Regions from separate parts of the Streptomyces sp. NPDC002776 genome, predicted to be linked through region 2. Evidence: riboswitches for the same ligand, from Rfam matches in the RefSeq annotation. Region 2 holds a riboswitch; the other holds the start of a gene.
What was found. A riboswitch is a leader RNA that binds a small molecule or an ion and turns the genes downstream of it on or off. The one in region 2 is predicted to bind glycine.

Region 1 (4,867 bases), on a different contig from region 2:
CGATGGCGCAGGCCCGGCGGCTCGCACCGAACGCCGCGTATCTCGTGCCGCGGTTCGCGTTCTACCGGTCGATCAGTGAGCAGGTGATGGCGCTGCTGAGGGCGCTGTCGCCGCTGGTGGAGCCGTTGAGTCTGGATGAGGCGTTCGTCGACCTGGAGGCCGGGGGAGCGGCCTGGGACGAGGCGTCGGCGCGGCTGGTGGGGGCGAAGCTGCGGGCGGACATACGGGCGGTCACCGGGCTGACGGGGTCCGTGGGGCTCGCCGCGTGCAAGATGCTCGCGAAGATCGCTTCCGAGCAGGCCAAACCGGACGGTCTGGTGGTGATCGAGCCGGGGACCGAGCGGGCGATGCTGGGGCCGATGCCGGTGCGGACCCTGCCGGGGGTGGGGCCGGCCACCGGGGATCATCTGCGGCGGGCCGGGATCCACACGGTCGAGGAGCTGGCCGAGGCGGGCGAGGACGAGCTCGTGCGGATGCTGGGGAAGGCGCACGGGCATGCGCTGTACGCCATGGCGCTGGCGCGGGACGAGCGGCCGGTGGTGGCTGAGCGGGAGACGAAGTCGGTGTCCGTGGAGGACACGTATGACGTGGACATCCATGACCGGGTGCGGGTGGGGCTGGAGGTGCAGCGGCTCGCGGATCGGTGTGTGCGGCGGTTGCGGGAGGCCGGGTTGTCCGGGCGGACCATTGTGCTGAAGGTGCGGCGGTACGACTTCTCCACGCTGACTCGGTCCGAGACGTTGCGGGGGCCCACGGATGATCCGGCGGTCGTGCGGGAGGCCGCGGGGCGGTTGCTGGAGTCGGTGGACACGACGGGGGGTGTGCGGTTGCTGGGGGTGGGGGTCAGTGGGCTTGCCGACTACACGCAGGAGGATCTGTTCGCGCAGGCCGCGGGGGAGCGGGGTCGGGGTGCGGAGGATGGGGGAGAGGACGGGGCCGGCGAGGTTGGCGAGGCCGGGGGTGTGGGTGCGGCTGCGGAGGTGGGGGCGGCTGTGGAGCGGCGGTGGGCTGCTGGGCATGACGTTCGGCATGCGGAGTTCGGGCATGGGTGGGTGCAGGGGAGTGGGGTGGGGCGGGTGACTGTGCGGTTCGAGACGCCGGAGTCCGGGCCGGGGCGGGTGCGGACGTTTCGGGTCGATGATCCTGAGCTTGTTCCTGCGGAGCCGTTGCCGTTGGTGCCGCGGAGGCCGGGGGTTGCTGTGGATGAGGTGCGGGCGTGAGGGGCGGGGGCGGTGTTGGTGGGGGGTTGGTGCACTCGCCCGCGTTGGCCGGGTGCCTCACCCGAGGGGCCCAGCCCACCCGTGCCGCCCCAGCGGCACGACTGCCCGCAGCGGCGGGTTGGGGGTGCGGGCCGGGGGTTGTGCGGGCGATGGGCTGTAGGGCTGTGGGCAACAGGCTGAGGGATGTGCGGCTGCGGGTTAGGGGATACACGGCACGCGACTCGGAGCTATGGGCATGCGGTCATGCAGCCAGGGGCGCGAGGAGTGCGGTCACCCAGCTGCGGGGCGGCGGGGGCCGCGGTCACTCAGCTAGGGGGCTACGACGGATGCGGCCGTCCCGCTGTGAGGGCAGACAGGTAGGCGGCTACGGGGCGGTGGTGGCACGGTCGCTCAGCTGCGGGGCGAGGTGGGACGCGGAGGCCCAGCCCCTGGGGCTGCGAGGGGTGCGGTCGCCCAGCTAGTGCGCCCGAGCAGCGCTGGATCCGCGACGACAGCCTGGCTGCCCTGGGCCAGGAGGGGCGCGGCCGTCCCGCTGCGAGGGCGTGCAGGTGCAGCTACGGGGCGGCGGGGGCGCGGTCGCTCAGCTGCGGGGATAGGAGGGACGCGGAGGCCCAGCACTGGGGCTGCGCGAGGGGTGCGGGTACCCAGCTGCGGGGCGGCGGGGGACGTCGTCACCCAGCTGGTGCGCCCGAGCAGCGCTGGATCCGCGACGACGGCCTGGCTACCCTGGGTCACGAGGGACGCGGCTGCTCCGCTGCGAGGGCGTGCAGGTAGGCAGTTGCGGGGCGGCGCGGGCGCGGGCGCCTAGCTGCGGGGAGCGGAGGGGAGCGGAGGCCCAGATCCCGGGGCTGCCAGGGGGCGCGTCGGTGCGGGGCACGAGGGGTGTCGGGTGCGCGGTCGCGTTGCGGGGGCTACGTGGGGGGCTTAGGTGTCTGCTTCTTCTGTGCCTGCCAAGTTGCCGAAGTCGTAGTCGGGGGGTGTGGGGGAGGTCAGGTCCAGGCCGTAGTGGTGGTAGAGCTGGAGTTCCTGTTCCGGGGAGAGGTGGCGGCCTACTCCGAAGTCGGGGGCGTCCTTGATCAGGGAGCGGTCGAAAGGGACGCGGAGGGCGCCCTCCACCAGTTCGCTGGGCTCCAGGGGGACGAAGGCGTCCCTGCTGAACAGGCCCGTTCGTATGGCTGCCCACTCCGGTACGCCGGTGGCGTCGTCGAGGTAGACCTCGTCGATGGTGCCGAGCTTCGTACCGTTGCGGTCGAACGCCTTGCGGCCGATCAGGTTGCGCGGATCGATGTCGGTCTGCACGTGCCCTCCACTTGGTCGCAACTCATCCGTAAGCACTACGAAAGAGCACATTCGGGTGCGCGGCCACTCGAACGCCTGGGCGTTGACCTCGCTGGTAGGCTGACAGCGGCTGCTGACCCCGTGCGGGAGAGTCCTCCGGACACCATCCGGAGGCGCCGAAGGAGCAAATCCTCCCCGGAATCTCTCAGGCCCACGTACCGCACGGACGAGGTCACTCTGGAAAGCAGAGCGGGTGTCGACGGCTTCCGCTCTCACCGACGGTGAAAGCCGGGCGCCCTCATGCCCTGGTGAAGCTCTCAGGTTGAGATGACAGAGGGGGAGGCCGTCCGGGTACCCGTGCCGTGGTGCCCCTCGAAGGTCGTGTCGACCAGGAGGCCTCCGCAATGACCGCCTATCGCATTCCGCTCTCCGAGCTCGAGCAAGGGATCCCCTTCGAGCAGCGTCACATCGGTCCTGATCATGAGGCTCGGGCCAAGATGCTCGCCCAGGTCGGCTACGGCTCGCTGGACGAGCTCACCGCCGCCGCGGTGCCGGATGTGATCAAGAACGCCGACGCCCTCGACCTGCCGGGTGCGCGGACCGAGGCCGAGGTGCTCGCCGAGCTGCGGACCCTCGCCGACCGCAACCAGGTGCTGGACTCCATGATCGGGCTCGGCTACTACGGCACCTTCACCCCGCCGGTCATCCTGCGCAACGTCATGGAGAACCCGGCCTGGTACACGGCCTACACGCCGTACCAGCCGGAGATCTCGCAGGGCCGCCTGGAGGCCCTGCTGAACTTCCAGACGATGGTCGCCGAGCTCACCGGGCTGCCCACCTCCGGTGCCTCACTGCTCGACGAGGGCACGGCGGCTGCCGAGGCCATGGCGCTGTCCCGGCGCATGGGCAAGAACAAGAAGGGCCTGTTCCTCATCGACGCGGACGCCCTTCCGCAGACCATCGCCGTGATCCAGACGCGGGCCGAGCCCACGGGCGTCGAGGTGGTCGTCGCCGACCTGAGCGAGGGCATTCCGGACGGCATCGCCTCGCGCGAGATCAACGGCGTGCTCATCCAGTACCCGGGCGCCTCCGGTGCCGTGCGGGACATCAAGCCCGTCATCGAGCAGGCCCATGAGCTCGGCGCGCTGGTCACCGTCGCCGCCGATCTGCTCGCGCTGACGCTGCTGACCTCCCCCGGCGAGCTGGGCGCGGACATCGCGATCGGCACCACGCAGCGCTTCGGTGTGCCGATGGGCTTCGGCGGTCCGCACGCCGGTTACATGGCCGTGCACGAGAAGTTCGCGCGCAGCCTGCCCGGGCGGCTGGTCGGGGTGTCCGTGGACGCCGACGGCAACAAGGCCTACCGGCTCGCGCTGCAGACGCGTGAGCAGCACATCCGCCGGGAGAAGGCGACCAGCAACATCTGTACGGCGCAGGTGCTGCTCGCCGTCATGGCCGGCATGTACGCCGTCTACCACGGGCCCGAAGGGCTGAAGAGCATCGCCCGGCGGGTCCACCGGTACACCTCGATCCTGGCCGCGGGGCTCACCGCCGGCGGAGTCGAGGTCGTGCACGGCTCCTACTTCGACACGCTCACCGTGCGGGTACCCGGTCGGGCCGCCGAGGTCGTCGCGGCCGCGCGGGAGAACGGCGTGAACCTCTGGCTGGTCGACGCCGACCACGTCTCCCTCGCCTGCGACGAGACCACCGGCCGGGCCCAGCTCACCGCGGTGTGGAGCGCCTTCGGGGTGGACGGGGACGTCGAGGCGCTGGACGCGCGGGCCGAGGACGCGTTGCCGGCGGCGCTGGTGCGCGGGGACGAGTTCCTGGCCCACCCGGTCTTCCACCAGTACCGCTCCGAGACCGCGATGCTGCGCTACCTGCGCCGCCTCGCCGACCGTGACTACGCGCTCGACCGCGGCATGATCCCGCTGGGCTCCTGCACGATGAAGCTCAACGCGACGACCGAGATGGAGCCGGTCACCTGGCCCGAATTCGGGCAGCTGCACCCCTTCGCGCCGGAGGAGCAGGCGGGGGGTTACCTCACGCTCATCCGCGAGCTGGAGGAACGTCTCGCCGAGGTCACCGGGTACGACAAGGTCAGCCTCCAGCCGAACGCCGGATCGCAGGGTGAGCTGGCCGGTCTGCTCGCCGTCCGCGGCTACCACCGGGCCAACGGCGACGAGCAGCGCACCATCTGCCTCATCCCGTCCTCCGCGCACGGCACCAACGCCGCCAGCGCCGTGATGGCGGGCATGAAGGTCGTCGTCGTCCGGACCGCCGAGGACGGCGAGATCGACGTCGAGGACCTGCGGGCGAAGATCGAGCAGTACCGCGACGAGCTGTCGGTGCTGATGATCACGTACCCC
Region 2 (4,867 bases):
GTGCCGCGTGGGCCTCACGGTCGTAGAAGGGGCGGGCGTTCGCCCGCATCCACAGCGCGACCGGGTCGTACTCGTCGGACATCGCCACCGTGGAGACCGGCAGCCCGTCCGGAACGGCGCCGATGGACTGCTGCATCATCGCGCGCACCGAGTCCACGGCGGGCGGGCTGGTGTCGTACACGTCCAGGCCGATGGCGAGGTACGGCGCTCCGAGCGCGGGCTGCACCCAGGCGCGGCGCAGTGCGCGGACGGCCGGGGTGCGGTGGGCGTTCTGCGCGAGCAGGGCGTAGAAGTGCGGGATCTCGATGCCAGGTTCGGACAGCTGCAGCGGGCCCGCGGGCTGGCGCTCCAGACCGGTGGCGATCCGGCGCAGGTCGAGCCAGGGGATGCCGACGCCGCCGCCCGGGGCGTGCGGGTTCAGCCAGAGGCCGAAGTGGTCGGGGTACAGCGTGCGGGCGACGTCGACTCCGTCGACGACCTCGTAACTGCGGTTCCAGCCGCTGGCCGAGAGTTCCTGGGCGGAGGTCACGCAGGGGGCGTAGCCGTAGCCGTCGACCTCCATGTTCCCGTACTGGGCGTCCGGGGAGCCGGCCTGGCCGTGCCACAGCAGCATCCAGATCTGGCCGGAGTTCGGGGTCGCGAGCGCGCGCAGCAGCGCCTCGTAGGCGTCGTACCGCCCGGGCGTGACCTGGCGCAGCATGTGCTCGACCTGCCCGGCCGCGATGCCGCTGGCGCTCACCTGTACCGCCCCTTCACCTTTTCTCCGACCGAGCCTTGGGCCTAGCTTAAGCCCGCCTGCGGACTCGGGACTTGCTCCGGTTGTGCGAGTGCGGGCTGCGTGTGGCCGGTCGCGCCCCGCGGCGGAGGCGCACATCGACACAGCCCCGCGCCCCTTGTGTCCCTCGACTAACCACGCGTGTAGAAGGGCCGCACTTTTTCCCGCATCCATATCGCCACCGGGTCCTGGGCCGCCATGTCCAGGAGGATCAGGTTGACGGGCCACTTGGTCGGGACCCTGCCCAGGGCCCGCCCCAGGGCGTCCATCGGGGCCGTGCGCAGGTCGCCCTCCCAGTCGGAGAGTTCGACCCCTATGAACATCACCGGGTCCGCCGTCTCGATGGCGGCCAGGCAGCGACGGGCGGTGGTGACCACGCCGGTCGTCGCGAACTCGGCGGAGGCGGCGGACAGGAAGTCGACCGGGTCGTCCTGCCAGTCCGGCTCGTACAGCTTGACGCGGCCGCCGCTCGCCGGGCCGTCCAGCGGGGTGCGGCCCACCCGGCACAGCTCGGCCACCGCCGGCGGCGGAAGGGGGATGCCCACCATGCCGTCCGGGTTCACCGCGATGCCCACCTGCGGCGGCAGCCCGCGGGCGAACTCCACCGCCGGGGCGATCGTGTACGACATGTGGGAGCCGACGACCTGGCGGAACTGTTCCTCGGAGCTGAAGACCGGGACATAGGCCTGGCCCTCGATCTCCAGCGTGGGCAGGTCCAGCGGGCCGCTGTGCGGGCCGCCGCCGGACGGCAGCGGGACCCACAGGAAGCTGCGGCCGAGGACCTCGATGATCCGGCCGCCCGCCGTGGGGACGCCGAGGGAGGCGGAGAGCACCTCCTCCAGTTCGTTGCCGGGCCATCCGCCGTGCGGATGGGGGTGTGCCTGCGCCGGAAAGTCCGCGGGGAGATCCGCCGGGAAGTCCATCTGTCTGACCGCCTGCCCTGAACCACTGATGTGGCTGAAAAGGCTAACGCCTGCCCGGCCGCCCGGGTCAGCCCGTGAAGCCGATCCGCCGCAGCGCCCCCGCCGCCGGCCGGTCGATCAGCACCGCCGAACCGCAGCCCGGGGGCAGCTCGCCCTGCTCCACCGCGCGCAGCAGCCGGCCCGCCGCCGAGCGGTGCCGCAGGAAGGCGTACCGCGAGACACCGCGCCCGCGCTCGCGCTGGCCCTCCAGCGCCTCGTCCGGGGTGACGTCCAGGAGCAGCAGATGCAGCAGGCCGCCGCGGCGCCGCGCGGTGCGGGCCAGCCAGCCGCGCACCCAGGCCTGGGTGCCGCAGTCGTGGACGACGACTCCCTGGTCCGAGCGCAGCGCGCGCCACAGCCCGGCGTAGTGCGCGAGCCGGACCAGGGGCCGGTAGACCGCGTACGGCAGGAAGCCCGGCATCCGGGCGTCCCAGCGGTCGCGGGTGTCCTGGGAGTCGATGCGCGGGCCCTTCACGGTCCGCCGCATCAGCGTGGACTTGCCGCTGCCCGGCAGGCCGGTGATCACGACCAGGTCCCGGGGCCCGAAGAGCAGGGCATGCGGGCTGCGGCCGTCGCGTGCGCGCAGGTCGCGGACGACGGGTGCGGGCAGCGTGCCGCGGGCTTCGAGCGCCGGGGCCGTGGGCTGCTCGGGCAGCGCCAGGCCCGACGTGGTCGCGTACGCCGTGGTCCTGTTCACCGTGATCGTCCTCCTCCGGGTCGGGATCTCCCCTCCCCACTGAACGTAAAGAGAAGGTAATGGGCGATCTCTCGCGTTTTCGTGTGCGTACCGCCACAAGCCGGTTACAGAAGCGGCCTGCCCACGGACGCCCCGGTCATGCAATGATGGCCGCGCCAACTGCATACCGGCCGTTCGAATCCGCGCGGGAGAGTTCCCAGCCTTCAGCTGGGGCGCCGAAGGAGCAAGTCCCTCCCTTGAATCTCTCAGGCCCCGTTACCGCGCGGGCGAGGCACATCTGAAAAGCGGACCGCCCTTTGCCGGTGGTCCCACCCAAGGTGCAAGTCATGCCCCGCGTGGTCATGACGAACCTCTCAGGTTCCGATGACAGATGGGGAGGAAAGACCTCGCCGTCATGCCCTGGGAGACGACCGTCCGATGAGCAGTTCCGAACCCCGCCGTACCGCCCTCGATGCCCTGCATCGCTCGCTGGGCGCGACGATGACCGACTTCGCCGGCTGGGACATGCCGCTGCGTTACGGCTCCGAGCGCGACGAGCACACCGCCGTGCGCACCAAGGCCGGCCTCTTCGACCTCTCCCACATGGGCGAGATCACCGTGACCGGCCCGGAGGCCGCCCGGCTGCTGAACTACGCCCTCGTCGGCAACATCGCCTCCGTCGGCGTCGGCCGCGCCCGCTACACCATGATCTGCCGGGCCGACGGCGGCATCCTCGACGACCTGATCGTCTACCGGCTCGCCGAGACCGAGTACATGGTCGTCGCCAACGCCTCCAACGCCCAGATCGTGCTGGACGCGCTGGCGGATCGTTCCGCCGGCTTCGACGCCGAGGTGCGCGACGACCGGGACGCCTACGCGCTGATCGCGGTGCAGGGCCCGGAGTCCCCCGGCATCCTCGGCTCGCTCACCGACGCCGACCTCGACGGCCTGAAGTACTACGCCGGGCTCCCCGGCACCGTCGCGGGCGTCCCGGCGCTGATCGCGCGCACCGGCTACACCGGCGAGGACGGCTTCGAGCTGTTCGTGGCGCCCGCCGACGCCGAGAAGCTGTGGCAGGCGCTCACCGAGGCGGGCGCGCCCGTCGGCCTGATCCCGTGCGGCCTGTCCTGCCGGGACACCCTGCGGCTGGAGGCGGGCATGCCGCTGTACGGCCATGAGCTCACCACCTCGCTGACCCCCTTCGACGCCGGTCTCGGCCGGGTGGTCAAGTTCGAGAAGGAGGGTGACTTCGTGGGGCGCGAGGCGCTCACCGAGGCCGCCGAGCGCGCGGAGAGCAACCCGCCGCGGGTCCTGGTCGGCCTGATCGCCGAGGGCCGCCGCATCCCGCGCGCCGGGTACCAGGTCGTCGCCGACGGCCAGGTCATCGGCGAGGTCACCTCCGGCGCCCCCTCCCCCACGCTGGGCAAGCCGATCGCCATGGCCTACGTCGACGCCGCGCACGCGGCGCCCGGCACGGCCGGCGTCGGCGTGGACATCCGGGGCACCCACGAGCCGTACGAGGTCGTGGCGCTGCCCTTCTACAAGCGCCGGAAGTAGCCACCGGGCGTGACCCCGGACACCTTTGCGCTGGTCACGCGCGCCTTCTGCAGTCCCCCCTTCATCAGCACTCCCCCGCGTACAGGAGAATTCAGGCCATGAGCAACCCCCAGCAGCTGCGCTACAGCAAGGAGCACGAGTGGCTGTCGGTCGCCGAGGACGGCGTCTCGACGGTCGGCATCACGGAGTACGCGGCCAACGCGCTCGGTGACGTCGTCTTCGCCCAGCTCCCCGAGGTCGGCTCCACGGTGGCCGCGGGCGAGTCCTGCGGCGAGCTGGAGTCCACCAAGTCGGTCAGCGACCTGTACTCCCCGGTCGCCGGCGAGATCACCGAGATCAACGAGGACGTCGTCAACGACCCCTCGCTGGTGAACTCGGCCCCCTTCGAGGGCGGCTGGCTGTTCAAGGTCCGCGTGACGGAGGAGCCGGCCGACCTGCTCTCCGCCGACGAGTACACCGCCTTTTCCGCCGGCTGAGGAGTCGTAGACGCATGTCCGTCCTGAACACGCCCCTGCACGAGCTCGACCCGGACGTGGCCGCCGCGCTCGACGCCGAGCTGCACCGCCAGCAGTCCACCCTGGAGATGATCGCCTCCGAGAACTTCGCGCCGGTCGCGGTCATGGAGGCCCAGGGCTCGGTCCTCACCAACAAGTACGCCGAGGGCTACCCGGGCCGCCGCTACTACGGCGGCTGCGAGCACGTCGACGTGGCCGAGCAGATCGCCATCGACCGGGTCAAGGAGCTGTTCGGCGCCGAGTACGCCAACGTCCAGCCGCACTCCGGTGCCTCCGCCAACCAGGCCGCGCTGTTCGCGCTGGCCCAGCCCGGCGACACCATCCTCGGTCTGGACCTGGCCCACGGCGGCCATCTGACCCACGGGATGCGGCTGAACTTCTC

Region 1: another riboswitch for glycine. It lies ahead of gcvP (aminomethyl-transferring glycine dehydrogenase); the one in region 2 lies ahead of gcvT (glycine cleavage system aminomethyltransferase GcvT).

Annotation. Positions count from the first base shown of each region.
Region 1 is NZ_JBSFVG010000011.1:9,084-13,950, forward strand. Features, by position in the region: gene ACWD11_RS22050 (DNA polymerase IV) at 1-1,220, shown strand, start outside; gene ACWD11_RS22055 (PRC-barrel domain-containing protein) at 2,145-2,519, opposite strand; glycine riboswitch at 2,633-2,729, shown strand; gene gcvP (aminomethyl-transferring glycine dehydrogenase) at 2,903-4,867, shown strand, end outside.
Region 2 is NZ_JBSFVG010000010.1:267,162-272,028, forward strand. Features, by position in the region: gene ACWD11_RS21845 (enhanced serine sensitivity protein SseB C-terminal domain-containing protein) at 1-739, opposite strand, end outside; gene ACWD11_RS21850 (enhanced serine sensitivity protein SseB) at 907-1,698, opposite strand; gene ACWD11_RS21855 (AAA family ATPase) at 1,766-2,434, opposite strand; glycine riboswitch at 2,610-2,705, shown strand; glycine riboswitch at 2,706-2,814, shown strand; gene gcvT (glycine cleavage system aminomethyltransferase GcvT) at 2,852-3,970, shown strand; gene gcvH (glycine cleavage system protein GcvH) at 4,069-4,446, shown strand; gene glyA (serine hydroxymethyltransferase) at 4,461-4,867, shown strand, end outside.